4 regions of the Streptomyces krungchingensis genome follow, and region 4 is predicted to be linked to each of the others. Evidence: riboswitches for the same ligand, from Rfam matches in the RefSeq annotation. Region 4 holds a riboswitch; each other region holds the start of a gene.
What was found. A riboswitch is a leader RNA that binds a small molecule or an ion and turns the genes downstream of it on or off. The one in region 4 is predicted to bind cyclic di-AMP.
Positions count from the first base shown of each region.

Region 1 (7,454 bases), 4.2 Mb from region 4:
ACCGCATCCGGCGTCCGCGTGCGAGCCGCAGCCGCCGCCCGCGGCCGCCCGGTGCTCGGGCAGCGTGACCTCGCCCGCGCCCTCCACCTCGAAGCCCGCGTCGGCGATCATCTCCAGGTCCGCCTTGCCGGCCTGGCCCTCACTGGTGAGGTAGTCGCCGAGGAAGATCGAGTTGGCCAGGTGCAGGGCGAGCGGCTGCATGCTGCGCAGATGGACCTCGCGGCCGCCCGCGATGCGGACCTCGACGTCCGGGCAGACGAAGCGGACCATCGCGAGGATCCGCAGACAGCGCTGCGGCGTGAGGTTCCACTCCTTGGCGAGCGGGGTGCCCTCGAAGGGGATCAGGAAGTTCACCGGAACGGAGTCCGGGTCGAGCTCGCGCAGCGCGTACACCACGTCGACGAGGTCCTCGTCGGACTCGCCCATGCCGGCGATCAGGCCCGAGCAGGCGGACAGTCCCGCCGCGTGCGCCTTCTGCACCGTGTCCACCCGGTCGGCGTACGTGTGGGTGGTCGTGATGTCCCCGTACGTCCCCTCGGACGTGTTCAGGTTGTGGTTGTACGCGTCCGCGCCCGCGTCGCGCAGCCGCTCGGCCTGGCCGTCGGAGAGCAGGCCGAGGCAGGCGCACACCTCGACGTCCTCGTTCTGGCCCTTGATCGCCTTGATGGTGTCGGAGACCCGGTCCACGTCACGGTCCGTCGGACCGCGTCCACTGGCCACCAGACAGACCCGCTTGGCGCCGCCGGCGAGACCCGCCGCCGCGGCCTTCGAGGCCTCGTCGGGCTTGAGCCAGGTGTACTTGAGGATGTCGGCCTTGGAGCCGAGCCGCTGCGAGCAGTACGAGCAGTCCTCCGGACACAGGCCCGATTTGAGGTTGACGAGGTAGTTGAGTTTCACCCGTCGGCCGAACCACTGCCGGCGCACCTTGCCGGCCGCGGCCACCACGTCCAGCACGTCGTCGTCGGAGGTGGCCAGTACGGCCAGCGCCTCGTCGCGGGTCGGCAGCTCGCGCCGAAGCCCCTTGTCCACCAGCGTGTTCAGCAGGTCCATGAGGCCCGATCCTTGCTTATGCGACCACTCCCGGCCAAGGAGAGTTTGCACAACAGAGACGGTTCGACGTGTGGGTATTGCCACACCCTGGCCTGCTGGCCCGGCCGCTAGGGTCTGTGCACTGCCTACAAAACACCCGCCCCTACGGTCCGGAGGACACATGGCGTTCGGCTGGATCGACGAGCAGGCCCGGGCGCGTCGCGCCGCCGGACTCGTCCGCACGCTGCGTCCGCGCCCCGCCGACTCGCCGCTCCTCGACCTCGCGAGCAACGACTACCTCGGACTGGCCCGGCACCCGGAGGTCACCGGGGCGGCGGCGGAGGCCGCGCACCGGTGGGGCGGCGGTGCGACCGGCTCCCGCCTCGTGACGGGCACGACCGAACTGCACGGCGAGCTGGAACGCGAACTGGCCGACTTCTGCGGCTTCGAGTCCGCCCTGGTCTTCTCGTCCGGCTACGCGGCCAATCTCGCCGCCGTCACCGCCCTCGCACCGCACGGCTCACTCGTCGTCTCCGACTCGGGCAACCACGCCTCGCTGATCGACGGCTGCCGGCTCGCCCGGGGCACCACGCAGGTGGTCGGGCACGCCGACCCCGACGCGGTGCGCAAGGCGCTCGGCACCCACCAGGGGCCCGCCGTCGTCGTCTCGGACACGGTCTTCTCGGTCGACGGGGACGCCGCTCCGCTGGCCCAACTCGCGGACGCCTGCCGGGAGTACGGGGCCGGACTGGTCGTCGACGACGCGCACGGACTCGGTGTCCTGGGCGACGGCGGCAGGGGCGCGCCGCACGCGGCGGGGCTCGCGGGAGCGCCGGACGTCGTCGTGACGGTCACGCTCTCGAAGTCGTTCGGGAGCCAGGGCGGCGCGGTCCTCGGCCCGGCTGCCGTCATCGACCACATGGTCAACGCGGCCCGTACGTTCATCTTCGACACGGGTCTCGCACCCGCCGCGGCCGGAGCCGCTCTGGGGGCTCTGCGGCTGCTGCGCCGGGAGCCGGAACGCGCGCTCCGGGCACGCGCGGTGGCGACGGTCCTGCACACCCGGCTGACGGCCGAGGGGCTCGAAGCCGTACGGCCGGACGCCGCCGTCGTCTCCGTGCGCGCGCCGTCCCCCGAGCGAGCGGTGCGCTGGGCGGCCGACTGCCGCGAGGCGGGGCTCGCCGTCGGGTGCTTCCGTCCCCCGTCCGTGCCCGACGGCATCTCTCGGCTGAGGCTGACCGCTCGCGCGGACCTCACCGAGGAGCAGATCGAGCACGCCGTGAGCGTGATCAGCCGGACGCGGTGATCGCGGTGTGCGGGCGAGGGATCAGCTCAGTCCGCTGATGAAGCCCTCCCAGGCGGCGGGGGCGAACAGCAGGGCGGGTCCCGTCGTGTTCTTGGAGTCGCGCACGGCCACCAGTCCGGACCAGGGGCCCGGGCCGGGCCGTGCCGTCTCGACGCAGTTGTTCATTCCCGTGCTGCGGCTGCTGCGCAGCCACCGGGCGTCGTGGAGTGAGGTACTGGAAGGTACGTTCCGAGGCAGTGCAGACATGGTGCCTCCTTACGCGCCGTCAGCTATCCCGGCGATGTAGTCCAACGATTCCTCGGGCGAAAGGGCGTGGAACTGAAGTGCGTCGAAGGCCTCGCTGTAGGCCTGAAGGTCTTCTTTCCGCTCGAGATAGAGGCTACTCGTCAAGTGGTCGAGAACAACCACATCCAGATCAGTTGTGTTCGAAAATGAGAAGATAACGAAAGGCCCGGTGACGCCGATGTGCGCTCCGGCGGTGAACGGCAGTACTTGAAGCCGCACTTGGGGCAGCGCCGCGGCGTCGCACAACCGCCGCAACTGGTGCGCCATCACCTCGGGTCCGCCGACCTCGCGGCGTAACACCGCCTCGTCCAGGACGGCGTCCAGCTCCAGCGGCGGGCGTGAGCGCAGCACGTCCTGCCGGGCGAGGCGCACCTCGACGAGCGCGTCGAGCTTGCAGTCCTCCAGCCCTTCGACGGCGGCCCGCGTCACGGCGCGCGCGTACTCGGGCGTCTGGAGCAGTCCGGGTACGACGGACGTCTCCAGCGTCCGCATCCCGCGCGCCTGCGACTCCAGACTGATGAAGTCCCGGTACGCCGGCGGCAGCACCCCGCGGTAGGCGTGCCACCAGTGATGCCTGCCGTCGTCCTCGGCGCCCGCCAACACGGTGAGAAGGTCGCGCAGTTCGGGGTCATCGACGGCGTAGACGTCCAGCAGCCGTGTCACGTCCGTGGACTTCACCCCGCTGGTCCCGGTCTCGATCCGGCTCACCTTCGACTGGTGCCAGCCCAGGAGCCGGGCGGCCTCACCGCTCGTGAGGCCCGCGCCGGCGCGCAGCGCGCGCAGTTCGGCACCGAGCTTGCGGCGGCGCACCGCGGGACCGTGCTGCATGGCCGTACTCCTTACTCCTTCCGAGCCACCCAAATACGCTCTGCCGTCGCAGAGTTCACCGCTTCGAGCGACAGATATATGCATATCTTGGTGGATCGCACCCGTGACCGGCCCGGTAATGGCAGTCTGGCGCGAAGCACCAGTCCGGGACCGTACTCGAACCATCCGCTCCGTGTCGGACTCCGGTCCCGTGGGAAAGGGACGACGTCGCCATGGCAGATCACCAGGAAGCATCCGTCACCCTGCCGAGCGATCCCGCCTCGGTCTCCGCGGCCCGCGCGTTCGTCGCCGACGTACTCGTCGAATGGGGTCTGCCGTGCGACTCCGAAGTCGCCGACACCGTAAGGCTCATCGTCTCCGAACTCGCCACCAACGCAGTCCAGCACACGTTCGGGCAGTCGCCCACCTTCACCGTGGACGTCCGGCTGGAACGGGACGAGCAGCTCCGTCTCGGAGTCACCGACAGCCACCCGCGTTTCCCCAAGAGGCTTCCGGCGGCCGTCCAACAGGACAACGGACGCGGCATGGTGATCATCCGTTGGCTGACCGCCGAGTGCGGCGGCAGACTCACCGTCCGGCCCACCCGTGAGGGCGGCAAGACCGTCTCGATCGAACTGCCCTGGACGGCACGGGTCCAGCCGGTGGTGGCCGGGGGCCCGCAAGAGCCCTGAGCGACGGCTCAGTTGTCCGGGCGGTGGCGGCCGGCCCGTTCGAAGGTGCCGCGCAGCAGCGCGCGGAACGCGTCGGCGGCGGGTGACGTCTCGTCGGTCCGGTGGACGACCGAAATCGTACGGCGCAGATCTCCCGGATCCAGCAGGCGCGTCCCCACCGGAGTCGCCGCCGTCCTGGCGACCATCTCCGGCACGACCGCGACCCCGAGCCCGGCGCTCACCAGGGCGCACACGAGCGCGTAGACCGGGGTCTCGACCAGCACCGCGGGGGTGGCACCGGCGCGGGCGAGTGCCGCCTCCACACCCTGCCGGGGCGGATGATCCGGGGCCATGCTGATCAGCGGCTGACCCGCGAGCTCGGCCAGGGGGAGCCGGGCCGAGCCGCCCGCGAGGACGTGCCCGGGGGCGGTCACCAGCACCAGCTCCTCGACCAGCACCGGCTCCAGGCTCACGGACGACGGGACGGCGACGGGGGCCGCCGGCTCGTAGGTGTGCGTCAGGGCCAGGTCGACCTCGCCCGCCGCGACGGCCGCGACCCCGGCGGGCGGCTCGTAGTCGGCGACCGCCAGCTCCACGTCCGGGTAGGTCCGGCGGAAGGCACTCAGCACGGGCGGCAGCAGATGGATGCCCGCCGTCTGGAAGGTGCCGAGCCGCAGTGTGCCGCCGGACAGGCCGGCCAGGTGCGCCAGCTCGTGCCGGGCCCGCTCCATCTCGTCCAGCACCCGGCGCGCCCGCGCCACCAGCAGCTCGCCGGCGCCCGTCAGCCGCGTCCCGCGATGGGACCGGACGAGGAGCGTCGCGCCCGCCTCGCGCTCCAGCTTCGCCAGCTGCTGGGAGAGCGCGGGCGGGGTGTAACCGAGCCGTTCGGCCGCCCGGGTGATCGACCCCGCCTCGGCGACCGCGACCAGCGCCGCGAGCCGCGTCGGGTCGTACATCGGACCACCCCGGACCTCGCCGCGACCGCGCCGGTCTGAACGAATGCTTAAGACCGACCCAGGATATTCGACATACCTGCTGAAGGCCCGGCAGAGGCAGTCTGGGGCCCATGGACGCTCAGCTCATCGCCTTCACAGCAGTCGCCGCGGGCATGGTCGCCGTGCCGGGTGCGGACTTCACCGTCGTGGTGCGCAACGGCCTGGTCTCGCGCCGGGCCGGTCTCGCCAGCGCGCTCGGCATCGTCGGTGGACTGCTCCTGCACACGGCGCTCGCCGTCGCCGGGGTCGCCGCGGTGCTCACCGCCGTGCCGGCGCTCTTCCGGGCACTGCAACTGCTCGGCGGCGTCTACGTCCTCCACCTCGGGGTGCGGACGCTGCGGTCGCTGGGGCGGTCGCGCGAGGAGGCCGCGGAGGGCACCGGGGACGGCGCGCGTCCGTTGCGGCAGGGCTTCGTCACCAACGCGCTCAACCCGAAGGCCCCGATCACGTTCCTCAGCCTGCTGCCGCAGTTCGTGCCGGCGGGCAGTCCCGCGATGCCGCGGACCCTGCTGCTGGCACTGATCGTGGTGGTCCTGGGCCTGGTGTGGTTCCCGGCGGTGGCGCTCCTCGTGGACCGGCTCGGTCGGTGGCTGCGCGCACCGCGCGCCGCACGGGCCGTGGAGGCGGTCACCGGCACGGCCCTGACGGTGCTCGGTCTGGTCCTCGTCCTGGAGCCCCTGAGGAGCTGAGCGCTCGCCTCACGGGCCGGCGCGGCGGCGCCGATCGCGCGGGCGGGACACCGAGCGAACCCTCGCGGTCTCCTGTCGCACGCCCTTCGGTGGCGGCGGCCCCGCGCCGCCACCGAAGGGTGGATCAGCTCACCCGTCCGTACCAGACGCTCCTCGTCCAGATCTTCTGCAGCTTCACGACGTCCCCGGTCTTCGGGGAGTGCCAGATCTTTCCCTTCCCGGCATAGATGCCGACGTGGTACACGCTCCGGCCCGAGTGGAAGAACACCAGGTCTCCGGCCTTGCGGTGCGAGGCCGAGATGTGATGGGTCTTGTTGTACTGCGCCGCGGCCGTTCGAGGGAGCTTCTTGCCCGCCTTCTTGAACGAGTACAGGGTCAGCCCGGAGCAGTCGAAGCGACGCGGTCCGGTGGCCCCCCACTTGTAGGGGGCGCCCTTCTTCGAGGCCGCGACCTGGAGTGCCTTCGTCGCCACGGTGGCCGCCTCGGCGTCGGGAGCGACACCGGGGACCACCAGGGTGCCGCCGACGGCGGCGATGGTCAGAGCCGAGGCCGTACCGGCCCGGGTCCACAGCGACGGGACACGATTGAGCGCAGTCATGCGCAACCCTTCGTCAGCCGCCTGTGAAGGATGACCTGTCGGATTCGGGCTGGCGAAGTAGCCCGGCCGCGTGTTGCGGCTTCACCCCAAGGACCGCCCGGATCTCTCCGGCGGCCCGTCGTGCTGGGTCCTCCACTCCTGCCGATCCACTTCTGTCGACCGGACATCCGGGCGGCGGCAGGACTCGGCGTCCGCCCGGACCGCCCCGCCGCTGCGGCGGGGGCTTGTCGTCGGAAGGGATCTTCACGCATGAGAGTCGGAAATGCCGAGCGGAACCGGTGATTTGTGGCGTTACTCACCACTCACCCGTTCGGGTGGACACCCCTTTGTTCGGGCGGGTGTTGAGGTGTACGACGACGCCCGTACCTGCAACGGAACGCCAAATTCCGGCTCGTGACCACGCGCGTTGCGCAACTCGGGGGCGTCGTACAAAGGACCCGCAGATACTCCAACGGGGGGTAATCCTTCTGGTCCGTTTGAAACCCGGGCCGGACGTCTCGCCGGTCGGCGTGCGTCGCGGCCCGGGCGTGCGCACCGGTCGCGCGTCAACTTCCGGAGCAGGGCGGCACGGTGACCCGGGACGCGCGCCGCTCGCCGTCGAGCACGCGCAGTGCCCGCGCGAGTGTCGGTGCGTGCACCTCGCTCTCGCCGCGCTGGTGCATCAGGGTCAGCGCGTCGCGCAGTGCGGTCGCCTTGACCACCAGTGCCTGAGCGGCCCTCAGGCCGCGGTAGGTGTCGCCGGGACGGGCCGGGTTGATGCGGCCGAGCAGGTCGACGACGTCGAGGTATCGGTCGATCAACTCGGCCTCGGCGCGCGTGAGCGCGGGGAGGGGCGGCAGTTCCGGTGGGAGCATCGGCCGGTCACCTCCCGCCGGGCGTGCTGCGCGAGCCCTTGCGGCTCGGGATGATCCGGTCGACCAGTCCGTACGCCACCGCCGCCGGTGCGTCGAGGATCTTGTCGCGTTCGATGTCGGCTGCGACCCGCTCCGGGCTCTGGCCCGTGTGCCGGACGAGCATCTCCTCCAGCAGTCCGCGGGTGCGGATCAACTCCTCGGCCTGGATGGCCAGATCACT
Region 1 is NZ_JBPUKY010000001.1:2,195,314-2,202,767, reverse strand. Features, by position in the region: gene bioB (biotin synthase BioB) at 1-1,050, opposite strand, end outside; gene ACSYGO_RS09855 (8-amino-7-oxononanoate synthase) at 1,211-2,335, shown strand; gene ACSYGO_RS09850 (DUF397 domain-containing protein) at 2,357-2,581, opposite strand; gene ACSYGO_RS09845 (helix-turn-helix domain-containing protein) at 2,591-3,448, opposite strand; gene ACSYGO_RS09840 (ATP-binding protein) at 3,661-4,119, shown strand; gene ACSYGO_RS09835 (LysR family transcriptional regulator) at 4,128-5,054, opposite strand; gene ACSYGO_RS09830 (LysE family translocator) at 5,165-5,782, shown strand; gene ACSYGO_RS09825 (C40 family peptidase) at 5,907-6,380, opposite strand; cyclic di-AMP (ydaO/yuaA leader) riboswitch at 6,384-6,548, opposite strand; gene ACSYGO_RS09820 (hypothetical protein) at 6,926-7,234, opposite strand; gene ACSYGO_RS09815 (ATP-dependent Clp protease proteolytic subunit) at 7,242-7,454, opposite strand, start outside.
Region 1: it holds a riboswitch for cyclic di-AMP, as region 4 does, so the genes downstream of both, ACSYGO_RS09825 (C40 family peptidase) here and ACSYGO_RS28125 (C40 family peptidase) in region 4, are expected to answer to the same signal.

Region 2 (7,454 bases), 1.6 Mb from region 4:
GGAGCCCTCCTCGATGCCGCGGGCCAGGCGCTCCGGGTTGGTGACGAAGAGGTCGTCGCCGACGATCTGGACCTTGTCGCCCAGCTTCTCGGTGATGACGTTCCAGCCGGCCCAGTCGTCCTCGTACAGCGGGTCCTCGATGGAGACCAGCGGGTACGCGGAGACGAGCTCCTCGTAGTACTCGGTCATCTCGGCGGCCGAGCGGGACTTGCCCTCGAACTCGTACTTGCCGTCCTTGTAGAACTCGGACGCGGCGACGTCGAGCGCGAGCGCGATCTGCTCGCCCGGGATGTAACCGGCCTGCTTGATGGCCTCGAGGATGAGGTCGAGCGCGGCGCGGTTCGACTCCAGGTTCGGGGCGAAGCCGCCCTCGTCGCCGAGGCCGGTGGACAGGCCCTTGGTCTTCAGCACCTTCTTGAGGGTGTGGTAGACCTCGGCACCCCAGCGCAGGGCCTCGGAGAAGGACTCCGCGCCGATCGGGGCGATCATGAACTCCTGGATGTCCACGTTGGAGTCGGCGTGCGAGCCGCCGTTCAGGATGTTCATCATCGGAACGGGCAGCAGGTGCGCGTTCGGGCCGCCCAGGTAGCGGAAGAGGGGGAGGTCGGACGCCTCGGAGGCGGCGTGCGCGACGGCGAGGGAGACGCCGAGGATGGCGTTGGCGCCGAGCGAGCCCTTGTTGTCGGTGGCGTCCAGGTCGAACATCGCCTGGTCGATCAGGCGCTGCTCGGTGGCGTCGTAGCCGACGAGCTCCGGGCCGATCTGCTCGATGACGGCGAGGACGGCCTTCTCGACACCCTTGCCCTGGTAGCGGTTGGGGTCACCGTCGCGGAGCTCGATGGCCTCGAAGGCACCGGTGGAGGCGCCGGACGGGACGGCGGCACGACCGGTGCTGCCGTCGTCGAGGCCGACCTCGACCTCGACCGTGGGGTTGCCTCGGGAGTCCAGGATTTCCCGGGCTACGACGACGTCGATGGACGGCACGATCATCTCCTTCTGGGATGTGACGCGGGTACGCCGGACACCGGGCCCGGCACGGCGCGGAGCCTGGGACGGCTTCGCGACATGAGCCTAACCGCCTCGGGGGGATCGGCCAGCCTGACGACCACCCCTTGAGCAGAACCGAGCGTAAATTGTTTCCGAACGGAACAAAAACCTGCCCCGTACATGAATACCGCCCCGCACGAAAAGCCCCGCCCCGGCGCGTGCGGGGGAACACGTGCCGGGGCGGGGAGCCCGTGGGGACGGGGGGACCCTCACGAGGCCTCCGCTACGGAGACCCCTTCCAGGGGAGGGCCATGGACCGGCCGAGGCCTTTCGGGGCCGGTGCCGGACCGCGGCCGGCGGTGCGGGGCCGGACCGGACGGCGTGGACGCCGGTCCGGACCGCGCACGGCCGGTGGGGGCGCGGCCGCAGGTGGGGGCTGCGGACGCGGACGGACGCACGCAGGCCCGTGGGGGGAGAGGCCGCCGCGCGAGGGCCGATCAGCCGAGGTGCAGCTGCTGGCCCGGGAAGATGAAGTCGGCGTCGTCGACGATGTCCTTGTTCAGCTTGAACAGCTGCTGCCAGCCACCCTTGACGTGCTTCTTCTCGGCGATGGAGCTGAGGGTGTCGCCCTTGACGACCTTGTACTCGCCGTCACCCTTCTTGACCTTCTCGCCGGTCGGGGTGGTGACGGTCTTCTCGGCGGCCGGGCGCTCGGCGGAACGCGAGGCGGGCTGCTCCGTCGTACGGGTGGTGGTGCTCGGGGTGCTCGACGCGGAGTCGGCGGTGCCGCCGTTGTACGGGGTGCTCGACAGGCCCGTGCCGCAGTTCGGCCAGGCACCCTTGCCCTGCGCGGCGAGGACCTTCTCGCCGATGGCTATCTGCTGGGCCTTGGAGGCCTTGTCGGCGGTGGAGGCGTAGGCGGTGCCGCCGTACGCGGCCCAGGTGGAGGCGGCGAACTGCAGCCCGCCGTAGTAGCCGTTGCCGGTGTTGATGGCCCAGTTGCCGCCGGCCTCGCACTGGGCGACGGCGTCCCACTCGGACGCGGTGGCGGCGGAGGCGTTGCCGGCGGCCATCAGCGGGGCGGCGATGGCGACACCGGTGACACCGGCGAGGGTGGCGACACGTGCGGCCTTGGACGGACGACGGTGCTTGCCCTTGTCGGAAAACAGCATGGAGGATCCCCTCACCGACGCCTGCGAGGTGAGCTGTCGGGTTCGGGCGGGTGAGTGCCCGGCCGTGCGCTCGGCGCTCGGCTCCACCCCTAGCCGCTCCCGGTTCAACTACCGGTCGCGGCACTTACCTTGGGTCCCCCGCTCCTGCCCACGGCGCTTGACGCGTCGACTGTTCCCGTACGGCCGTCGGCAGGATTCGGCGTTGCGACCGTCGGGGCCCGCTGTGGCGAGCGATCACGACCGTAGGCATGCGGCCGACGGAATTCCAAAGACGATCAGGGCCTCTGAGACTCATCTCTCACTCGCACCAAACCGGACATTCCGCGGCGAACCATGACGCGAACTCCCGCTACTTTTCGCCCGATTCGGCATCAACTGCAAGGCTCTGACCGGGGAGGATGAGGTCGGGGTCGGCGCCCACGGTCTTCTTGTTCGCGTCGTACAGCCCGGACCATCCGCCCGGCAGGTCGAGGGTGTCGGCGATCGTCGAGAGGCTGTCGCCGTCGCGCACGGTGTAGGAGCCGTCGGCCGTTTCGCGCGAGGGACCCGAGTCGCGGGAGGCGTGCCGTCCCGGAGCGGCGTCCTTGCGGGCGTCGCCCGCGTCCTCCGTCGCGTCCTCGTCGGCGCTGTCGCCGCGGTGGCGGCCGGCTCCGGCCGTGCCTCCCTCGGACGCCTCCGAAGACTCGTCGTTCCGGCCCGACTTGTCCGATTCATCGCTCTTCGGCGTCGCCCGGTCCGAGCGGTCCGAGTCCTGGGAGCCCTGGGAGTCCTCGTCGGACGAGGTGTCGGACTTGGTGGAGTTCCCGCCCTCGCGCGAGGTGTCGGTCAGGGACGACGAACCGGACGAGAAGGAGGAGTCGGAAGAATCAGATGAAGAGGACGAACCGGACGAGTCCGAAGAACCGCCCTCGTCCGAGGAGCCGTTGCCCAGGCCCGTGTCGACCTCGACGTCACCGGAGTGCTTGCTGAGCCCGGAGAGCGGCCCGCAGGTCGGCCAGGCGGCGAGCCCCTCGCCGTCGAGGACCTTCTCGGCGATGGCTATCTGCTGCGAGCGGCTGGCCTGGTCGGCGCTCGGGGCGTAGGCGAGACCGCCGTACCTCTCCCAGTTGTCCTGGGTCAACTGGAGGCCGCCGTAGTAGCCGTTGCCGTTGTCGGCGCTCCAGGCGCCGCCGCTCTCGCACTCCGCGACCCGGTCCCACGTGGTGCCGTCGGCGGCGCTCGCGCTGGTGGCACCGAGCAACGGGATCGCGATGGCCGATCCGGTCACTCCTGCGGCGACGATGAGGGCCGGGGCCTGACGGGGGCGACGGTGACGGCCGTTCCCGGAGAGCATGCGGAAGCCTTTCGCGTGACAGCAGGTGACTACAGCGGCTACAGCGACAGATGGGCCGCGTTGCTGGGTGAACGTATCCGTACTCGAACGCTTGTCACAAGTCGATGCAGCGCAGATCACGTGAAGATCACAGATATGACGGACCGTCACCCACCGCCCACCAGGACGCCGTTCCGCGGCATGCCTACCTGATCGGCGTGAACTCCACCGGAAGGGTGCGCAATCCACGCATAATGAGCCCGCCACGCCAACGCAAATCGGCAGGATCCACCGCGAGTTGCAGATCGGGCAGGCGGGTGAGGAGCGTGGCGAGCGCGGTCTGCCCCTCCAGACGGGCGAGCGGCGCGCCGAGACAGTAGTGCAGGCCGTGGCCGTACCCGAGGTGTTGGTTGTCACGCCGGGACAGGTCGAGCGTGTCCGGCTGTTCGAACCGTGCGGGGTCACGGTCCGCAGCCGCCAGGACGACGAGGACGGGGTCGCCGGGCGCGATGTCCTGTCCGCCGATCCGCACGGACTCCGTGGCGAACCGCCAGGTGGCGAGTTCGACCGGCCCGTCGTAGCGCAGGAGTTCCTCGACCCCGGTCTCCAGCAGCCCCTTCTCCCCCGCGGCGAGGGAGGTCTGGAGGCGGGCCCGCTGCCCGGGGTGGGTGAGGAGGGCGTAGGTGCCGTTGCCGATGAGGTTGACCGTCGTCTCGAATCCCGCGAAGAGCAGGATGAACGCCATCGCGGCGGCCTCGTTCTCGGTGAGGTGCTCGCCGTGGTCGGAGGCACGGATGAGTCCGGAGATGAGGTCCTCGCCGGGTGCGGGGTGCTCGGGCAGCGCCTCCCGCTTGCGGTGGATGAGTTCGGCCAGATAGCCGCGCATCTTCTTGACGGACCGCGCCACCCCGCCCCTCGGCCCCCCGCCGTGCCGGATCATCATGCCCGCCCAGTCCCGGAAGTCGTCCTGGTCCTCGCGGGGGACGCCGAGCAGGTCGCAGATGGCGTAGATGGGCAGCGGGAACGCGAAGTCGTGGATGAGGTCCGCGGAGCCCTCGCCCGCGAACCGGTCGATCAGCCGGTCGGTCAGTTCCTGCACACGCGGCGCGAACTCGGCCACCCTGCGCGGGGTGAACGCCTTGCTGACCAGCCGCCGCAGCCGGGTGTGGTCCGGCGGGTCGATGTTCAGCAGATGGGTCATCAGCTCGGCCTTGCGCTCGCCCGGGATGCCCGTCTTCCCCTTGGCGTGGGCGGGTTCGTCGTGATGGGCGGGGTTCTTGGACAGCCGCTGGTCGGCGAGCGCCTGGCGGGCGTCCGCGTACCGGGTGACGAGCCAGGCCTCCACCCCGCTGGGCAGCCGGGTCCGGTGCACCGGGGCGTGCTCTCGGAGCCAGGCGTACGCCGGGTAGGGGTCGGTCGCGAACTCCCAGGTGAAGAGTTCGGGGGCGGGGCTGGCGGAGGCGTGGGGCTCGGTCACTCCCCGACGGTATCCGCAGCGCCCGGGGGTGCCGGGACCGACCGGCGGCCGGGGCGGACGGACGGTCCCGGCACGGCGCGCACCGGCCGCGTGCGGGCTCCCTCGGCGGCGGGCGGCTCGCGACGGCCCCGGACCGGACCGTGCGGCGCTGCGGCGCACGGTCGGGGGCTGTCGCTGCGGCACACGGTCGGGGGCTGTCGCTGCGGCACACGGTCCGGGGCTGCTGCTGCGGTACACGGTCCGGGGCTGCCGCCACGGCGCACGGTCCGGGGCTGTCGCTGCGGCGCGCGGTCGGGGGTGGCCGGCCGGGGCCCGCGTGCATGGGGCCCGGGTGCCGCGCGTGCCGGACGGGGAGCCGCGAGACGGGGCCGGCGGGGCGCCGCGCGTGCCGGACAGGGAGCCGCGATACCTGGCCGGCGGGGCGCCCCGTTCCCTTCATCCGGACTGTCCGTAAATCGCCTGCTGTTTGACCACGCGGCTCGACGAGTCCATACATTCGCGCGGTGGACCCCGAGATACTCCGATCCAGCTTCGCGGTCGTCGAGAGGCGCGCCGAGTTCGCGGTCAAGTACTTCTACTCCCATCTGTTCCGCCACCGTCCGGAGCTTCGCGCGCTGTTCCCGCTGGACCTCCCGCAGGACATGGAGCGGCAGCGGGACCGGCTGTTCGCGGCGCTCACCCATGTGACGGAGCGGCTGGAGGACCCGGGACTGCCCGACTATCTGCGGGAACTCGGCCGTGACCACCGCAAGTACCTCGCCGAGCCCGAGCATTACGCGGCCGTCGGAGCGAGCCTGATCGCCGCGTTCGCCGCCGTCGCGGGCTCGGCGTGGAACGCGGAGGTCGAGAAGGCCTGGCACGAGGCGTACGAGGCGATCTCGGACCTGATGCTCCAGGGCGCGTGGGAGGCGCAGCACCGCGGTGAACCGCCCTGGTGGGACGCAGAGGTGACCGCGAGGACGCGGCACGGCGACGACCTCGTCGTCCTCACCCTGCGGCCGCGACGGCCACTGCCCTACTCCCCCGGCCAGTACGTCGGCGTCAACGTCCCCCATCTGCCGGGCGTCTGGCGGCCCTACTCGCTGGCCAACGCGCCCCGCCCCGACCACTCGGTGGATCTGCACGTCAGCCGGGTCGAGGACGGGGTGCTGTCCACCGCTCTCGTCCGGCAGACCCGGGAGGGCGACGTCCTGCGGCTGAGCGCGCCCGGCGGCGAACTGACCCTGCGCAGCTCCGTGGAGCGGCCCGTCACCCTCATCGCGGCCGGCACGGGCTGGGCTCCCGTGAAGGCGCTGCTGGAGCAGCTCGACGCGTCGCACGAGGCCCGGCTGTTCCTGGTCGCCCGCGACATCGAGCACCTGTACGGCCGGGATGCCGTGGAGCGGTTACGGCACCGGCTGCCCCGGCTCGCCGTCACCTTCATCACGCCCGCGCCCGGCCGCCCGCGGACGCAGGCCACCGAACGCCTCCTGACCGCGCTGGGCAACCGGGCCGGCTGGTCCCGGCACGACGTCTATCTGGCCGGTCCTCCCGAACTCGTCGAGGAGGTCCGCGAGACCCTTCCCGCCCTCGGCACGCCCCTGGAGCGGATCTTCCACGACGTGCCGGGGCCGGCGGGGCAGCCCCGGCCGCTGGGCGCGGCGGAGTGGCTGCTCGGCCGCCCTCGCCCGAGCTGGCACAACCCGTCGGGCCGCACGGCCCGGACGTGACTCCGGTCGGGCGGCACACAGGGTTTGTCGTGACTCCGATCCGGACGTGCCACCGCTGGGACGGGACACCGATCCGGACGAGCTCCGGGCGGGACAAAACAGCGGCCCGTACGTACCTCGGCCGGGACATGACCGCGGCCCGTACCCGCCTCGGCCGGGACGTGACCGCGGCCCGGATGTGACCGCGGCGCAGACATGGCCGCAGTCCGGGCCGGGCCGGTGGGTCAGTCGGCGTCGGGGGCGGAGCCCTCGGCCGTGCGGATCGCGTCGCGGTAGGCGCGTGCCGCGGCCCGCAGCGCCGCCTCCGGGTCCACTCCCTCGGCCTCGGCGCGCGCGGCGACGGCCAGCAGCTCGTACCCCACGCCCTCGCCGTGCGGCAGCTCGACGTCGAGGCCCGCCGTGCGCACCCGGGAGACCAGTTTCGTGGCCAGCGCCAGTCCGGGCTGCCCCAGGGGCACCCCCTCGGTCACGGACGACCGCTGCTTCTCCACCGCCTTCGTGCGCAGCCAGTGCTCCTTGACCTCCTCCGGCGTCGTGGCCGTCTCCTCGCCGAACACGTGCGGATGACGGTGGATCAGCTTGGCGACGATGCCGCCGGCCACGTCGTCGATGGAGAAAGGCTCGGAGCCGTCCTCGGGCCGGCCCTCCTGCGCGATACGGGCGTGGAAGACGACCTGGAGGAGGACGTCGCCGAGCTCCTCGCGCAGCTCGTCGCGGTCACCGGCCTCGATCGCCTCGACGAGTTCGTACGCCTCCTCGATGCCGTACTTGGCGAGGCCCTCGTGGGTCTGCCGGGA
Region 2 is NZ_JBPUKY010000001.1:4,755,791-4,763,244, forward strand. Features, by position in the region: gene eno (phosphopyruvate hydratase) at 1-990, opposite strand, end outside; gene ACSYGO_RS20925 (transglycosylase family protein) at 1,485-2,159, opposite strand; cyclic di-AMP (ydaO/yuaA leader) riboswitch at 2,163-2,325, opposite strand; gene ACSYGO_RS20930 (transglycosylase family protein) at 2,509-3,492, opposite strand; gene ACSYGO_RS20935 (cytochrome P450 family protein) at 3,677-4,948, opposite strand; gene ACSYGO_RS20940 (globin domain-containing protein) at 5,452-6,657, shown strand; gene ACSYGO_RS20945 (nucleoside triphosphate pyrophosphohydrolase) at 6,882-7,454, opposite strand, start outside.
Region 2: it holds a riboswitch for cyclic di-AMP, as region 4 does, so the genes downstream of both, ACSYGO_RS20925 (transglycosylase family protein) here and ACSYGO_RS28125 (C40 family peptidase) in region 4, are expected to answer to the same signal.

Region 3 (7,454 bases), 1.1 Mb from region 4:
TTGCCGCGCTTCTTCAGCCACGAGCCGATGAGGGTCTCGGACTCGCCGCCCTCGTTGCCGTCGACCCACGCCGAGTAGGAGTCGGCGGTGTCGATGAAGTTGCCGCCGGCGGCGGTGTACGCGTCGAGCACGGCGAAGGAGTGCGCTTCGTCGGCGGTCCAGCCGAAGACGTTGCCCCCGAGGGCGAGCGGGAAGACCTCGAGGTCGGACGGACCGAGCTTGTGGAGAGGAGTCATACCTCGCCCCAACACCCGTACCGGATGGGTGTATTCCGCATGCATCCGAGGACACCCGAATGCACCTGACCGGCAGCCCTGACGTCGGGGGGTTGTCGTCAGGACCGCCGGAGACCGTTGCCGCTGAGGAAGCGAAGCCGCCTCGGCGGAGGGTGTGTGGTCGCGCCTCAGGAGTGGAGTCCCTCGCACCGGGGCCAGGACCCTCGGCTCGGGACGAAGCCCGTGGACCCGGGGCGCGAGGCCCTGGGGTCGGGCGGAGACCCTCGGCCCAGGGTCGTATCCCTGAGCGCAAGGGTGAAGGCCCTTGTGCCAGGGGAGATCCCCCGGCACAAGGGTGGAGCACCACAGCCAGGGGTCGGACCCCTCGGCACGCGTGCGGAAACCCTCAGCCCGGAGCCGGAGCCCCTCGGCGCAAGGGTGGAGACGGTCGGCTCAGGGGGTGAGGCCCTTGCCGCGCAGCCAGGCCATCGGGTCGATGGAGTCGCCTCCGCCGGGGTGCACTTCCAGGTGCAGGTGCGGTCCGGTGACGTTGCCCGTCGCGCCCACGCGCCCGATCACTTCGCCGGTGGTGACCTTCTGCCCGGCGGTGACACTGATCGACGACTGGTGGCAGAACCACAGCTCCGTGCCGTCGTCGAGGGTGAGGACCGTGCGGTAGCCGTACGCGCCGGCCCAGCCGGCCTCCGTGATGGTGCCGCCGTGGATCGCCTTGATGAGCGTCCCGGTGGGCGCCGCGAAGTCGAGGCCGGTGTGGTACCCGGAGGACCACATGGAGCCGGCGTCACCGAAGGTGGAGGTCAGCGTGTACGAGGAGGTGGGCAGCGAGTAGCTCTTGGCGAGCTCGGCCAGGCGCTCCGCCTCGGCCTTGGCCTTGGCCTCCTCCTCCGCCTTCTTCTTGGCGGCGGCGGCCTTGGCCTCGGCGGCGTCCTGCTGCTTGGCGGCGGTCTCGGCGGCCTGCTTCGCGGCGGCGGTCTCGGCGGCCTCCTGGGCCGCGTTGTCGACCTGGTCCTGCTGCGACTCGGCCTGCTGCATGATGCGGGCCCGCAGCGCCTCACCGGCGTCGGCGCTGCCCTGCGCGGCGTCCGCGCTGGTCAGCCCTGCGGTGGTGAGAGGAGTGTCGGAGCCCTTGGGCGCGCTGGACTCGCCGCCGTCGGAGATCAGGGCCTTGGCGGACTCGGTGACCGAGGAGAGGTCGGGCAGGGAGATCGAGACCGGCGGTTTGCCGGGCGCCGCGGTGGCCATGCCACCCGCGCCGACGGCGGCTATCACACCGACACCGAGGACGGTGGAGCTGCGGGCGAGTCCTCCGCCGCGCTGCTTGCTGACGCGGTGCCGGCCGCGGACGGGACGGACGGAATCCGCGGTGGGATTCCACTCCTCCCAGGGGCCCTCGTCGTTGCCGTACGCGTAGCCGATGGACTGGGTTTCGTCCGGCGCGAACGAGGTTGGCTGGGCAGGCCGGTTGGACGCCACGTGGGCGCGCTCCTTTCCTTCCTTCTCGCCTACCGGGTTAGCTGACGGGTTCGGAGCAGGAAGGTCTCCTACGCGCGTCCCTCACGGAAATGACCGCGAAGAACGCCCGATTCACCCCAAGTTGGTGGTTCCCCGGTTCCCTTGCGGGATTCGGCGCGTGCGCACGGAGCCGCCTCTTGTGACGGCTGGGACGACCGCGCTGCGTTATCGAACGTTAATAGACGCAGGCACCGGATTCCAAGCCGTTCGGGTTGATCGTTAACGCTTTTGGCCTGGACTTTGGGGGCACCGCTGCCGGAAACCGGGCGAGTTGACCGCACCTCGTAAACACGCCCTTCTCTGATGGTGCGTCAGTTGTTATGCGGAGGGGTACGGTCCGGTCACCCCGGGTGACAACGATCAAGGGCGTCGCACGGCGAGCAGCGCCATGTCGTCCGTCGTGCCGCCTCCCGCGTGCCGCCGGACCTCCTCGGCCAGGACGGTCAACAGGGCGTCGGGACCCGGGAACACGCGTCCGGCGAGACGCGCCGCCGGGTCGTAGAAGTCCCCGCGCCTGTCGCGCGCCTCGGACAGACCGTCGGTGTAGAGGAGCAGCGTCGCCCCGTGCGGGAACTTCTCGCACACCGCGCGGTCGGGCCAGCTGCCCAACTCGCTCATCCCGAGCGGCAGCGCCGAAGGACCGCCGTCGAGCGTGACGAGCGTGCCGTCGGCGTGCAGCAGCAGGGGCGGCGGATGACCGCGGTTGAGGATCCGCACGGCGCATTCGCCGTGCGGGACCTCCGCGAGCACGGCCGTGGTGAAGCCCTCGAAGGCGTCGAGGCCTTCCCGCCGGGTGCCCTCACGCGCCAGCGCCCGCTCCAGACGGCCGGCGACCGCCTCCAGGGTCGCCTCCTGCTCGGCCGCCTCCCGGAACGCGCCGATCACGACGGCGACGGCGGCCACCGCGCCCATGCCCTTGCCGCGCACGTCGCCCACGACCAGGCGTACGCCGTGCGGCGAGTCCTGCACCGCGTACAGGTCGCCGCCGATGAACGCGTCGGCCTGCGCCGCCTCGTAGCGGGCGGCGACCTCCAGGCCGCCGATCCGCTCGGCCGGTTCCGGCAGCACCGCGCGCTGCGCGGACTCGGAGACCTCCCGGACCGAGGCGAGCCGTTCGTCGCTGCGGCGCACGAGGACGTTGATGAGCGCGGCCAGGGCGGCGGCGGTCGCCACGGTGACGACTTCCGTGACCGCGTCGACGTGCAAGACGATCCCGAGCCTGAGGTGCACCGCGAGGACGGCGGCGACGGCCACCAGGCCGGTGAGCGCCGTGCACAGCAGCGTGTAGAGCGGCGCGGCCACCAGCGGGTCGGCCGTGAAGAAGGGGGCGGCGGTGAACTCCGCCGGGGTCAGGTAGTCGTAGAGGACCCCGGCGACGACGAACAGCACGGGCAGCACCCGGACGAAGGTCCGCATGGAGGAGACCCCGCGCTCCCCGGTGCCCGCCGGGCGGGGCCGCGGGGTGTCCCCGAGGCCGGGGTCGGGCACGGGGTCGCCGGGCAGCCGTCCACCGGACCGGTCGTACGGGCCCGTGGCCGCTCGCCGCTCGCTTCCTGGTCGCCCCACCCGTCCAGATTTCCCGGCCCGGGGGCGGGCAGCGACCGGTGTGGACCGACCGGGGGAACGCGCCAGGTCGTGCCCGGCCGCCACCTGGGGGCGCGGGGCGAGGACGAGGGGAAAGGCCGAGGAGCGGGAAAGGGCCGGAGGAAAGACCAAGGGCCGGACTCGTCATGTCGAGTCCGGCCCTTGTTTCAGTAGCGGGGACAGGATTTGAACCTGCGACCTCTGGGTTATGAGCCCAGCGAGCTACCGAGCTGCTCCACCCCGCGTCGGTGAAACCAGTGTACGCCATCCGCGGGACCCGAAGCACACACGTTTCCCCGCGCCGCCGCCCGGCGTGTCGCGCTGGCCCCGGGACTATCCGAGCAGGTGCCGGTTGGGCGCCTTCGCCCGCTCCTCGAACTCCGGCAGTTCGAGGACGTCGACGCCCGCGGCGGTGAGCAGCCCGCTCCCGTCGGCCTCCGTGACGAACGTGTCGGGCTCGCGCCACGCGGTGACCACACGCCGCACCCCGGCGTCGAGGATCAGCCGGGCGCAGGGGGCGGGCCGGGAGGCGCGTCGGGCGCACGGCTCCAGGCTGCTGTACACGGTGGCGGCGGCCAGCCGGGGGTCGGCGGGGTCGATCTTGACGAGCGCGGCCTCCTCGGCGTGCACGACGGGGTCGTCGCCCTCCCGGGAGTGACCGCGGGCCAGCTCGGTGCCGTCGGCCGCGACCACCACCGCGCCCACACTGAACGCCGTCTCCGAGGGCGGGCACTGCGCGGCCAGCTCGCAGGCGAGGGCCAGCCACTGCCGGTCCGCGGCACCGGCGAGCTCCCCGGTGCCGGGTGCCGTGGGGACGTACCGGATGAGGACGACGTCTCCGACGGCCCGCGTCTCCACGAGACGCATCCGCCCGGGGGGATACGCGCCCGGGCCGAACAGCCGCGGCGCGTCCGGCTGGCCCACGAAGAGCGGTGCGACGGCGAGTTGCAGCTCGTCCGCGAGCCCTTCCCGCATCAGCTGGGTGTGGACCCGCCCGCCCCCCTCGACCATGAGGCGGCGCACGCCCCGGACGTCGTGCAGGTGCTCCAGCAGCGCGCGCCAGTCGAGCTCGGGGCCGGTGGAGACGATGTCGATGCCGAGGTGGTCGAGTCCGCGCAGGGCCTCGGCCGCCCGGACCGCCCCCTTGTCGGTCGTGTAGACGGCCTTCTCGCCACCGGTGTGCCAGAACTGCGCCGCCGGGTCCAGGTCGCCGGATCCGCTGACGGTGACCTTCAGCGGGTACTCCGGGCGTCCCGCGGCGACGCGTGCCGCGCGGCGCTCGGTCGAGTTGACCAGGAGGCGCGGGTTGTCCGCGCGGATCGTGCCGGCTCCGACCAGGATCGCGTCGCTGGACGCCCGCACCTCGTCGACCCGGTCGAAGTCGGCCGCTCCCGAGAGCAGCAGCCGCTCGGGGCCGGTGTCGTCCAGGAAGCCGTCGAGGGAGACGGCGGCGGACAGCAGGACGTAGGGATGGGGCATGGGAGGCGCACCCTCCGGCTCTCGGCGGTTCGAACCGGCTCGCGGCGGCCCGGCCCGGCTGGACTCAGTGGTTCAACTTTTAAACAATACCTAGACTGGCGGCATGACGACCCGCTGGCTCTCCCCCGCCGAACAGCGCGCCTGGCGCTCGTACGTCTCCGCCTCCTCGCTCCTGGAGGACACGATCGACCGTCGGCTCCAGGCGGAGGCGGGCATGCCACACCTTTACTACTCCATCCTCGCCATGCTCTCCGAGGCACCGGACCGGCGGCTGCGCATGACCGAGCTGGCCGAGATCCTGAAGATCACCCGTAGCCGGCTGACGTACGCGGTGACACGGCTGGAGAAGGACGGGACGGTGCGCCGCGAGGGCTGCCCCACCGACAAGCGCGGCCACGTGGCGGCCCTCACCGACGAGGGCATGGCCGTCCTGGAGCGGACGGCGCCGGGGCATGTGGAGACGGTGCGGGCGGCGCTCTTCGACCACCTCACCCCGGAGCAGGTCGGCCAGCTGGAGGAGATCTGCGGGGTCATCACGCGGGCGATCCAGGGCGACCAGTCCGGGACCTGCGGGGAAGATCTGCCCTGGCGGCGGCGTTCTTCGTGAGGTCCGCGCGCCAGACGCGCGGACCGGGGGATGCGCGAGTCGGCCCCGGCCTCGGGTCGCGCCGCACGGCACACCGGGCGCCACACGGCGGAACGCGTTGCTTGAACTTTAAAGCACCGTGTATTGTCTCCCTCCGAGAGCTTGCTTCAAATCTGAAGCACTGCCTCGAACGAACCAGCTGGACGGAGAGACAACATGCGCGACTACCCCACCGCCACGGTGCGCACCCGCGTCCGCGTGCCGCTGCGCTTCGGTGACGGCTACTCGGTCGACGCGGAGCTGGTCACCTTCCACGGCCTCGCCGACGAGCAGGAACACCTGGCGGTCGTGCTCGGCGAGCCCGGGCCCGACCCGCTGGTGCGGCTGCACTCCGAGTGCCTGACCGGCGACGTCTTCGGCTCGGCCCGCTGCGACTGCGGCCCGCAGCTGCGCGAGGCGGTGGAACGGATCGCGGACCGGGGCGGCGTGCTGCTGTACCTCCGTCAGGAAGGCCGCGGGATCGGCCTCTACAACAAGCTCGACGCGTACGCCCTCCAGGACCAGGGCCTCGACACGTACGCCGCCAACGCCGCGCTCGGGCTGCCCGAGGACGGCCGCGACTACACGGCCGCCGCCCAGATGCTCCGGGCCCTCGGCATCGACTCCGTGGACCTGCTCTCCAACAACCCGGACAAGGCCGACCAGCTCCGCGACCTCGGCATCACGGTCGCCCGGCGTGTCCCGACGGGCGTCTTCACCACCGCGCACAACGTCCGCTACCTGCGCGCCAAGGTCCTCCAGACCCAGCACACGCTGCCCCTGCCGGAACTGACGGCGGGCTGACGTCCCGCCGCCCCGCGGCGCTCGGCCGCACGGACGACGACGGCGCCCCACCCGAGACCGGGTGGGGCGCCGTTCGCGGTAGACCCTGTGGGACTCGAACCCACAACCAATGGATTAAAAGTCCACTGCTCTGCCAATTGAGCTAAGGGTCCACGCACCGGCCGACGCCGACGCGCTGCACCGGTCCGCGCCGATGCATCCCCGAGCATAGCCGGACGTGGCCGGGACTCCGATCGGGTATCGGCGCACCGGCCACGCCAAAAGCGCGCTAGGTCACGGATCGACCGGTTCGGGCGCACCCCGGCGCGCCGCCTCACGGGCGATCGTCCGTTCGTGGTCGGGGTTGAGGAACCAGTGGCGGGCCGAGGCCAGCCACCAGGTCGCCGCGAACCCGAGGACCACGAGCACCGCCACCGGGGCGTAGTTGAAGGTCTCCCAGGTGACGGGCGAGACCTGCGGCAGCATGAACAGCACCGTGATGACCACGACCCAGGAGACCGCGACCACGCCCACGGGGCGGGACCAGCGGCCCAGGTGCCAGGGGCCGCGCTCGAAGGCGTCACCCTTGCGCACGCGCAGCAGCGTCGGGATGACGTACGCGACGTACAGTCCGATGACCGCGATCGAGGTCACCGCCGCATAGGCCGTGTAGTTGATCAGGTACGGCAGGCCGAGCACCAGCGCTCCCATCGCCGCCAGCCACACCGCCGCCACCGGTGTCCGCGTCCGCGGGTTCACGGTGTGCCACACATGGGAGAACGGCAGCGCGCCGTCCCGCGAAAAGGCGTAGATCATACGGCTGTTGGCCGTCACCGACGCCATCCCGCAGAACAGCTGCGCGCCGATCACGACGAGCAGGAGCAGCTTGCCCGCGGTCGCGCCCAGCGCGTCGAGCAGGATCTGGGCGGGGGGCGCGCCCGTCGCCGAGTTCAGCTCCGCGTCGTAGGACTGGATGGCGTACGTGAAGCCCAGCAGCAGGACGAAGCCGGCGATCCACGACGTCCAGATGGACCGCACGATGCCCTTGGGGCCCGCCGTGGACGCGTCGTGGGTCTCCTCCGTCATGTGGGCGGACGCGTCGTACCCGGTGAACGTGTACTGGGCCATCAGCAGGCCGACGAGGACGACGTACACCCCGCTGCCCCAGCCCGTGTTGTTGACGAACTCCGTGAACACGAAGGACGTGGACTGGTGGTGGTCCGGCACGAAGGCGA
Region 3 is NZ_JBPUKY010000001.1:5,292,701-5,300,154, forward strand. Features, by position in the region: gene ACSYGO_RS23240 (aldo/keto reductase) at 1-236, opposite strand, end outside; gene ACSYGO_RS23245 (M23 family metallopeptidase) at 669-1,709, opposite strand; cyclic di-AMP (ydaO/yuaA leader) riboswitch at 1,721-1,875, opposite strand; gene ACSYGO_RS23250 (PP2C family protein-serine/threonine phosphatase) at 2,109-3,314, opposite strand; tRNA gene ACSYGO_RS23255 (tRNA-Met) at 3,504-3,577, opposite strand; gene ACSYGO_RS23260 (dihydrofolate reductase family protein) at 3,666-4,811, opposite strand; gene ACSYGO_RS23265 (MarR family winged helix-turn-helix transcriptional regulator) at 4,915-5,418, shown strand; gene ACSYGO_RS23270 (GTP cyclohydrolase II) at 5,614-6,240, shown strand; tRNA gene ACSYGO_RS23275 (tRNA-Lys) at 6,320-6,392, opposite strand; gene ACSYGO_RS23280 (amino acid permease) at 6,514-7,454, opposite strand, start outside.
Region 3: it holds a riboswitch for cyclic di-AMP, as region 4 does, so the genes downstream of both, ACSYGO_RS23245 (M23 family metallopeptidase) here and ACSYGO_RS28125 (C40 family peptidase) in region 4, are expected to answer to the same signal.

Region 4 (7,454 bases):
TGCGGTCCGCCCCCGCCCGTGTCGATCTCTCACCCGGCGTCCCCGATCTGGCGGCGTTCCCGCGGGCGGCCTGGCTGCGCGCCGAGCGGGAGGTGTTCGCCGGACTTCCCGCATCGGGGTTCGGGTACGGCGACCCGCGTGGAACACCGGAGCTGCGCCGGGCCGTGGCGCACTGGCTGGCCCGGAACCGCGGCATCGGGGCCGACCCGGACGAGGTGATCGTCGTGGCGGGCACCGCGCAGGCGCTGGCGCTGACCGGCCAGGTGCTGCGCGCGCAGGGGATCGAGGAGATCGCGGTGGAGGACCCCGGATCGCTCGGCGTGCGACAGCACCTGAACCGCCAGGGACTGCGTACGCCGCCGGTCGCCGTCGACGCCGGGGGAGTCCGCGTGGACGAACTGGGCGGACACCGGGCCGTGGTGCTCACTCCGGCCCACCAGTTCCCGACCGGCGTCGTACTCGGCGGCGCGCGACGCAGGGCACTGATGCGCTGGGCCGCGGACGGCGGTCTGATCGTGGAGGACGACTACGACGCCGAGCACCGCTACGACCGGCCGCCCGTGCCCGCACTGCGGTCGATGCTGCCCGAGCGGGTCTGTTACGTGGGCAGCGTGTCCAAGCTGCTGGCCCCCGCGCTGCGGACGGGCTGGCTGCTCGCCCCTGCGGGGCTCCACGACGCGCTGGTGTCCGCGAAACGGTTCGCGGACCTCGGCAATGCCGCCCTGCCTCAGCTCGTCCTGGCCCGGCTCATGGAATCGGGTGAACTGGAGCGCCATCTGCGGCTGTTGCGGCGCCGGCACCGGCGCCGCCGCGACGCCATGATCAGGGCGATCCGCGACCACCTGCCGGGCGCGGTGGTGCACGGCGCGGCGGCGGGGCTGCACCTCCTGATCACCTTCGAGGAGGGCGCGGCGGCGGCATGCGCGGACATCGAACTGGCCGCCGCCGCCCTGGCGCGCGGCGTCAAGGCCCATCCCCTGTCCTGGCACCGCCTGCGTCCCGGCCCGCCCGGTCTGCTCCTCGGCTATGCCGCCTCCCCGGCCACGGCCATCACCGACGGTGTGGCGGCGATCGGCGCCGCGGTACGGGACATCCGCTGACACCGGCGGCGCACGGCACTCAGGCCACCCGCGTGGCCCCCGCGAACGGCATCGAGTCGACCGGTGCCAGCCGCACGGGCGCCGAGGGATTCGGCGCGTGGATCATCTGCCCGTTGCCCACGTAGATGCCCACGTGGCTGATGCCCGAGTAGAAGAACACGAGATCGCCGGGGCTGAGTTCGGAGCGGGAGACCCGTCGGCCGGCGTTGATCTGGGCGTACGTCGTGCGGGGCAGCGAGATGCCCGCGGAGCGGTACGCGGCCTGGATGAGGCCGGAGCAGTCGAAGGCGTCGGGGCCGGTGGCGCCCCAGACGTAGGGGCTGCCGAGCTTTCCGTAGGCGTACGACACGGCGGTCGCGGCACGGGAGTCGGGAGCCTTGACCGAGCCGGACGGCGTCACGGGCGTCAGGTCGCGGGCCGAGGAACGCGAGGCGTGTTCGGCGCCGCCCGCGTCCCCGAGCGCGGCGCGCTGTTCCTCGCTGAGCTGTCCCAGCAGCCGCCGCGCCGAGGTGAGCTTGCCGTTGATGGTCTTCTTGTGCCGCTTCAGCTCGGCCTGCCGCGACTTGAGCGAGGCGACCTCGACGTGCGCGGCGCCGCGCAGCCGCTCGATCTCCCGCAGTTGCTTGCGCACCCGGGACACCGCGGTGGCCTGCCGGCTGCCCGCCCGTTCGGCGAACGCGGCACCTTCCAGGTACTGGTCGGGATCGTCGGAGAGCGCGAGTTGCAGTGCCGGGTCCAGGCCGCCGCTGCGGTACTGCGCCGCGGCCATCGAACCCAGCGCCTCACGCGCCGAGTTGAGACGGTCCTGCTTGCGTGCCACCTCGTCGCGCAGTTCGTCGAGCCGGCTCTGCGCCTTGTCGGCCTTCTCCTTGGCGCCGTTGTACTTCTCGGTGGCCACCTCGGCCTCCTCGTACAACTTGTCGACCTTGGCCTTCACCTGTGCGGGGGACAGTTGGGGCTCGGCGTGTCCGGTCCCGTCGAAGCCGGTCGCGGTGGCCGCCCCGGCGAGAGCGATGGTGGCGGCCGTGCGGGCCGTGTTTCCGCCGAGCGAGCGCTGTCTGGGCTTGCGGTGCGCTGCCACGAGGGCCCACATCCTTCCGTACGACCGCTCAGGGGATCGCGGTCAAGCGGTCGAGCGTCCGGCAGCGGCCCGCACAGGGGGAACGAGCCGCCGCCGGACCTTCTCGGCGGAGGTGGCCGACGGCCGTCCCTGGCCCGGACGGCGTTGGGGAGCCGGTCACCTGGTGGAGGACGCTAAACCTGAGAGTGACGGGTTGGTAACAGCATGTACGGAACTGACGGGACTGGAGCGCCCGGTGACCGGATGCGGCCGTGATCCCCGCCTGCCGTCACCGACTTCACGCGGTGCAATGACCGAAGCGCCGAATCCGGGGCGCCCGGCGGTGCTCCGGTGCTACGGGGTGGGCCGGTGACAAGCGGGACAGAGGCGTCCGATTAGGCTCCGGCCTCATGGACGTACTCATCCATCTCTTCGTCGGCCTGCACATCATCGGCATCGCCTCGCTCCTCGGTGGCTTCCTCACCCAGATGAAGGCGATGGGCCGGGGCACCGCCCGCTTCGTCCCCGCGATGCTGCACGGCGCGCTGACCATGCTGGTCACCGGTGTCGTGCTGGTCGGCCTCAACCAGGCCGACGACAACCCGGTCGACAACATCAAGATCGGCGTGAAGCTGGCCCTGCTGATCGTGATCCTGGGGCTGGTCTACGTGAAGCGGGACGACGAGCAGGTGGACAAGCGCCTCTTCGGGCTCGTCGGCCTGCTGACGACGGCCAACATCTTCATCGCCGTCCTCTGGACCTGAGCGCGGCGGCCTCGGCAGGGCGGGCGCCCGGGCGTGGCGAAGGCCTGAGCGCGGCGAAGGGCCGTCGGCCGTCCGCTCACGCCCGCTCGTACGCCGCCGCGGACCGGGCGGCCCCCACCGCGGCGGCCAGCCACGCCGCCACCGCGATCCACAGCAGCACGTCCCCCCATCCCCTGAGCCAGGGGTGGCCGAGCGCGGACGACGTGGTCAGGGTGGCCACCGCCGTCATCCCCATCGGGAAGACCGTCGCCCAGCGTCGTACGTCGTAGCGCGGGCGCGGCCAGATCAGTTCCGCGACGACGAGGACGCAGTACCAGGCGACCGCGAGGACGAGCACGGCGACGGTCGCGGTGCGCAGGACGCTCTGGTCGTCGTCGTTCCACAGGTACGGGTTCACGTGGTGCGCCGCGACGAGCTTGGCCCCGGCCAGCGCCGAGATGGCGAGCGCGCCGCCGGCCACCCACTGGTCCCCGGCCCCCCGCGCCACCTCGCGGGTGTCGAAGTGCGTGTACGCCACCACGTACAGCGCGAGTCCGAGCCAGAACAGCACGAGCGCGGCGTGCGCGAGCCACTCCGGGCCGACGGCCGCGGCGAGCGTGGCGGCCAGTACCGCGAGCCCCTGCGTGGCCACGCACACGAGGAACACGCCTCCCGGCATCCGGTGCTTCCAGTGGCGTACGACGCACCACAGCAGCACGGGCCAGAGCACGGCCGACAGGGCGAGCAGGGCCTCCGCGGCGACCTGCCACCCCAGGAGGGACAGGCGTGTCCCGATCACGGTGGTGGCCGCGACGGCGGTGAGCGCGGCCGGCGTGTACGCCTCTCCCACCCAGCGCGGCCGTTCCCGCAGCAGCCGCAGGACGAAGTCCGCGGCGAGCCCGACCCAGGCCACGCAGGCCAGGACCAGCGCGATACGGGACAGCGTCTCGTGGTCGGCCATGTGCAGCCCGACCGAGACGATGCCCGTGGCCATCACGGCGGCACCGGCGGCGGGCGGGTGCTCCGCCCACCAGGCGCGGAGCTGGGAGAGGGCTGGCATGCCGACGATGCTATGGACCGACGGGCGAGTTGCCCGTGGGGCACGCGCGCGGGGTGCCCGATATGCCCCGCGCGCGCGTGCCCGGCAGGAAGCGCCGTCCGCGGGAGGGCCTACGCCGGGCGCACCACGCTGTGGATCGCCGACGTGCCGTCGTAGTAGATCGACTCCTCGCGCACGTACGCGCCCGGCTTCGGCGCGTGGATCATCATGCCGTTGCCGATGTAGAGGCCGACGTGGCTGATGTCGTCGTAGAAGAACACCAGGTCACCCGGCTTCGCGTCGGAGAGGGAGACGGTCGTGCCCGCGTTCACCTGGTCGTAGGTGACGCGCGGGAGCGAGACCCCGGCGGCCTTCCAGGCGGCCTGCGTGAAGCCCGAGCAGTCGTACGAGTCCGGTCCGGTGGCGCCCCACACGTACGGCTTGCCGATCTGGGCGCGGGCGAAGGCGACCGCCTTGTCCGCCTTCGCCGTGGACGTCGAGCCCGTGGACGTCGAGCCGGTGGAACCCGTCGAGCCGGTGGAGCCCGTGGAGCCCGTCGAGCCGGTGCTGGTGTCGCTGGACGACGACTCCTGCGCGGCCGCCGCCTTCTTCGCGGCCTCGGCGGCGGCCTGCTGCTTCGCCAGTTCCGCGGCCTTGCGCGCGGCCTCCTCCTGCTTCTTCTTCTCGATCGCGGCGAGCCGGGCCTTCTCCTCCGCGGTCAGCTTCGAGAGCAGGTCGCGCGCCTCGGTGAGCTTGCTCTGGACGTCGGCCTTGGACTTCTTGAGCGCGTCCTGCGAGGAGGACAGCGTCTCCAGGCTCTTGGCGGCCTCCGCGCGCTTCTTCGTGGTGGCGGCCTGCTCGGTGATGTAGTCGTCGACGGCCGCCTTCTGGCGAGTGGTCAGACGGTTCATCAGCTGAGTCTGGTCGAAGTAGTCCTGCGGGTCGTCGGCGAGCAGGAGGGTCGCGGTGTCGGGGGCGGCGGCCCCGGTGCGGTACTGCGCGGCCGCGAACGAACCCAGTTCCTCACGCGCGGAGTTGAGCTTCTCGGTGCGCTTGGCGACGTCGTCGCGCAGGGTGTCGACGCGCTCCTGCTGCTTGGCCGTCTTCTCCCTGGTCGCGTTGTACTTCTCGGTGGCCGTCTCGGCCTGGTGGTAGAGGTCGTTGACCTTCTTCTCGACTTCTTCGAGGCTCGGCTTGGGCTCGGCGGAGGGGGACGCGTTCGCCGTCTGGGAGAGCAGGGCCACGGAGGTGAGGGCGGCCGTCGCGAGAGCGGGGGTACGTATGCCTGCCATACGCGAACCCGCGGGACGCCATTTGCGGTGCGACGCCAAGAGAGGCGACTCCTTCCGTCATCCGCCTACCGAGTTAGCTGTCGGGTTCGGGCGGGTGGATCCGGAAGGTTTGCCCTACGGTCCTTGCCCCACAAGGCAGTTGGACCGATTCACCCCAAGGTCGGTGGGTCCCCGGTTCCGGTCGCCGCGAGGGCAGGCCGAATTCGGCGGAGGCCGCACGGCCCGGCGACGTTCGCCGGTGGGGGTCGAGCGGCCTGTGCGGCACGCTAGCCAATTCGTGTGGCCTCTGTGAAGGTTGATGTGCGATATGCCCGATACATTTTCGTGACCTTGGCCATGAAAAGCGCCACTCTCACCGATCGTGGCCCGGACGCTCTGGAGGGTGACGGAGATGGAGGGGTCTCGGTGGGGGTGCGGGGCGCGCCGCGCGGGCTTTGAGGGTGACGTGGGTCACGGTGGAGGCGGCGGAGAGGGCGGAGAGGGCGGGGACGGCGGAGAGGGGCCGCCGGAGCAGGGCATGGGGCTCGCGGAGTCCGCGCGGGCGGCGCACGGGGCTCACGGAGCCGCGGGCGGCGCGAGGGGCTCGCGGAGCCGGGTGGGCGCGGGACGGGGTTCGTCGGCCCGGGAGCTGGCCAGGGAGGGGCCGGGCTCGCACAGGCCCGTACGGGAAGATCATCGGCCTCCACGGGCGCCGCGGAGACGGACGGGCACCCCGATCGGGGCGGACTTTCCGGGGCGGCAGCCGGTTGTCGGTGGGGCGGCCTAGACTCGGAGAGCGATGAGCAGCCTCTTTGACGACAGCTTCCTGGCGGACCTCAAGCCCTCCGGGGCCCACGAGGAAGAGCCCCCGCCGCCGCCCGAGGACGAGGCGCCGGAGCCGATTCCGGACGACCTGTTCGGCGGCCGCTTCGACGTGCCCACGGCCAGGGACGCGTACTACCGCGACGGCGCGCACCGCCCCGCCCTGGACCCGGCGACGCTGCTCGACGGACTGAACGAGAACCAGCGCGCCGCCGTCGTCCACTCCGGCTCCCCGCTGCTCATCGTGGCCGGCGCGGGCTCGGGCAAGACCCGTGTGCTCACCCACCGGATCGCCCATCTGCTGGCCGAGCGGCACGTCCACCCCGGCCAGATCCTCGCGATCACCTTCACGAACAAGGCCGCGGGCGAGATGAAGGAGCGCGTCGAGCAGCTCGTCGGCCCGCGCGCCAACGCGATGTGGGTGATGACCTTCCACAGCGCCTGTGTCCGCATCCTGCGCCGCGAGAGCAAGAAGCTCGGCTTCACGTCGTCCTTCTCGATCTACGACGCCGCCGACAGCAAGCGTCTGATGGCCCTGGTCTGCCGCGACCTGGACCTCGACCCCAAGCGCTTCCCGCCGAAGTCCTTCAGCGCCAAGATCTCGAACCTGAAGAACGAGCTGATCGACGAGGAGGACTTCGCGAACCAGGCCGCCGACGGTTTCGAGAAGACCCTCGCCCAGGCCTACGCGCTCTACCAGTCGCGCCTGCGCGAGGCCAACGCGCTCGACTTCGACGACCTGATCATGACGACGGTCAATCTGCTGCGCGCCTTCCCGGACGTCGCCGAGCACTACCGCCGCCGCTTCCGCCACGTCCTGGTCGACGAGTACCAGGACACGAACCACGCGCAGTACGCCCTGGTCAGGGAGCTGGTGGGGCCGGCCGACAGCGACCCCGGCGAGCTGTGCGTCGTGGGTGACGCCGACCAGTCGATCTACGCCTTCCGCGGCGCGACCATCCGCAACATCCTCCAGTTCGAGGAGGACTACACGGACGCGACGACGATCCTGCTCGAACAGAACTACCGCTCCACCCAGACGATCCTCTCCGCGGCCAACGCGGTCATCGAGCGCAATGAATCACGGCGCCCGAAGAATCTGTGGACCAACGCGGGCGCCGGTTCCAACATCACCGGCTACGTGGCCGACACGGAGCACGACGAGGCCCAGTTCGTCGCCGACGAGATAGACCGTCTCACCGACGCGGGCGAGGCGAAGGCGGGCGACGTCGCCGTCTTCTACCGCACCAACGCGCAGTCCCGTGTCTTCGAAGAGGTCTTCATCCGCGTCGGCCTGCCCTACAAGGTCGTCGGCGGCGTCCGCTTCTACGAGCGCAAGGAGGTCCGGGACGTCCTCGCGTACCTCAGGGTGCTGTCCAACCCCGAGGACTCGGTCCCGCTGCGCCGCATCCTGAACGT
Region 4 is NZ_JBPUKY010000001.1:6,364,652-6,372,105, forward strand. Features, by position in the region: gene pdxR (MocR-like pyridoxine biosynthesis transcription factor PdxR) at 1-1,100, shown strand, start outside; gene ACSYGO_RS28110 (C40 family peptidase) at 1,120-2,181, opposite strand; gene ACSYGO_RS28115 (hypothetical protein) at 2,571-2,924, shown strand; gene ACSYGO_RS28120 (tellurite resistance/C4-dicarboxylate transporter family protein) at 3,001-3,963, opposite strand; gene ACSYGO_RS28125 (C40 family peptidase) at 4,074-5,273, opposite strand; cyclic di-AMP (ydaO/yuaA leader) riboswitch at 5,282-5,453, opposite strand; gene pcrA (DNA helicase PcrA) at 6,013-7,454, shown strand, end outside.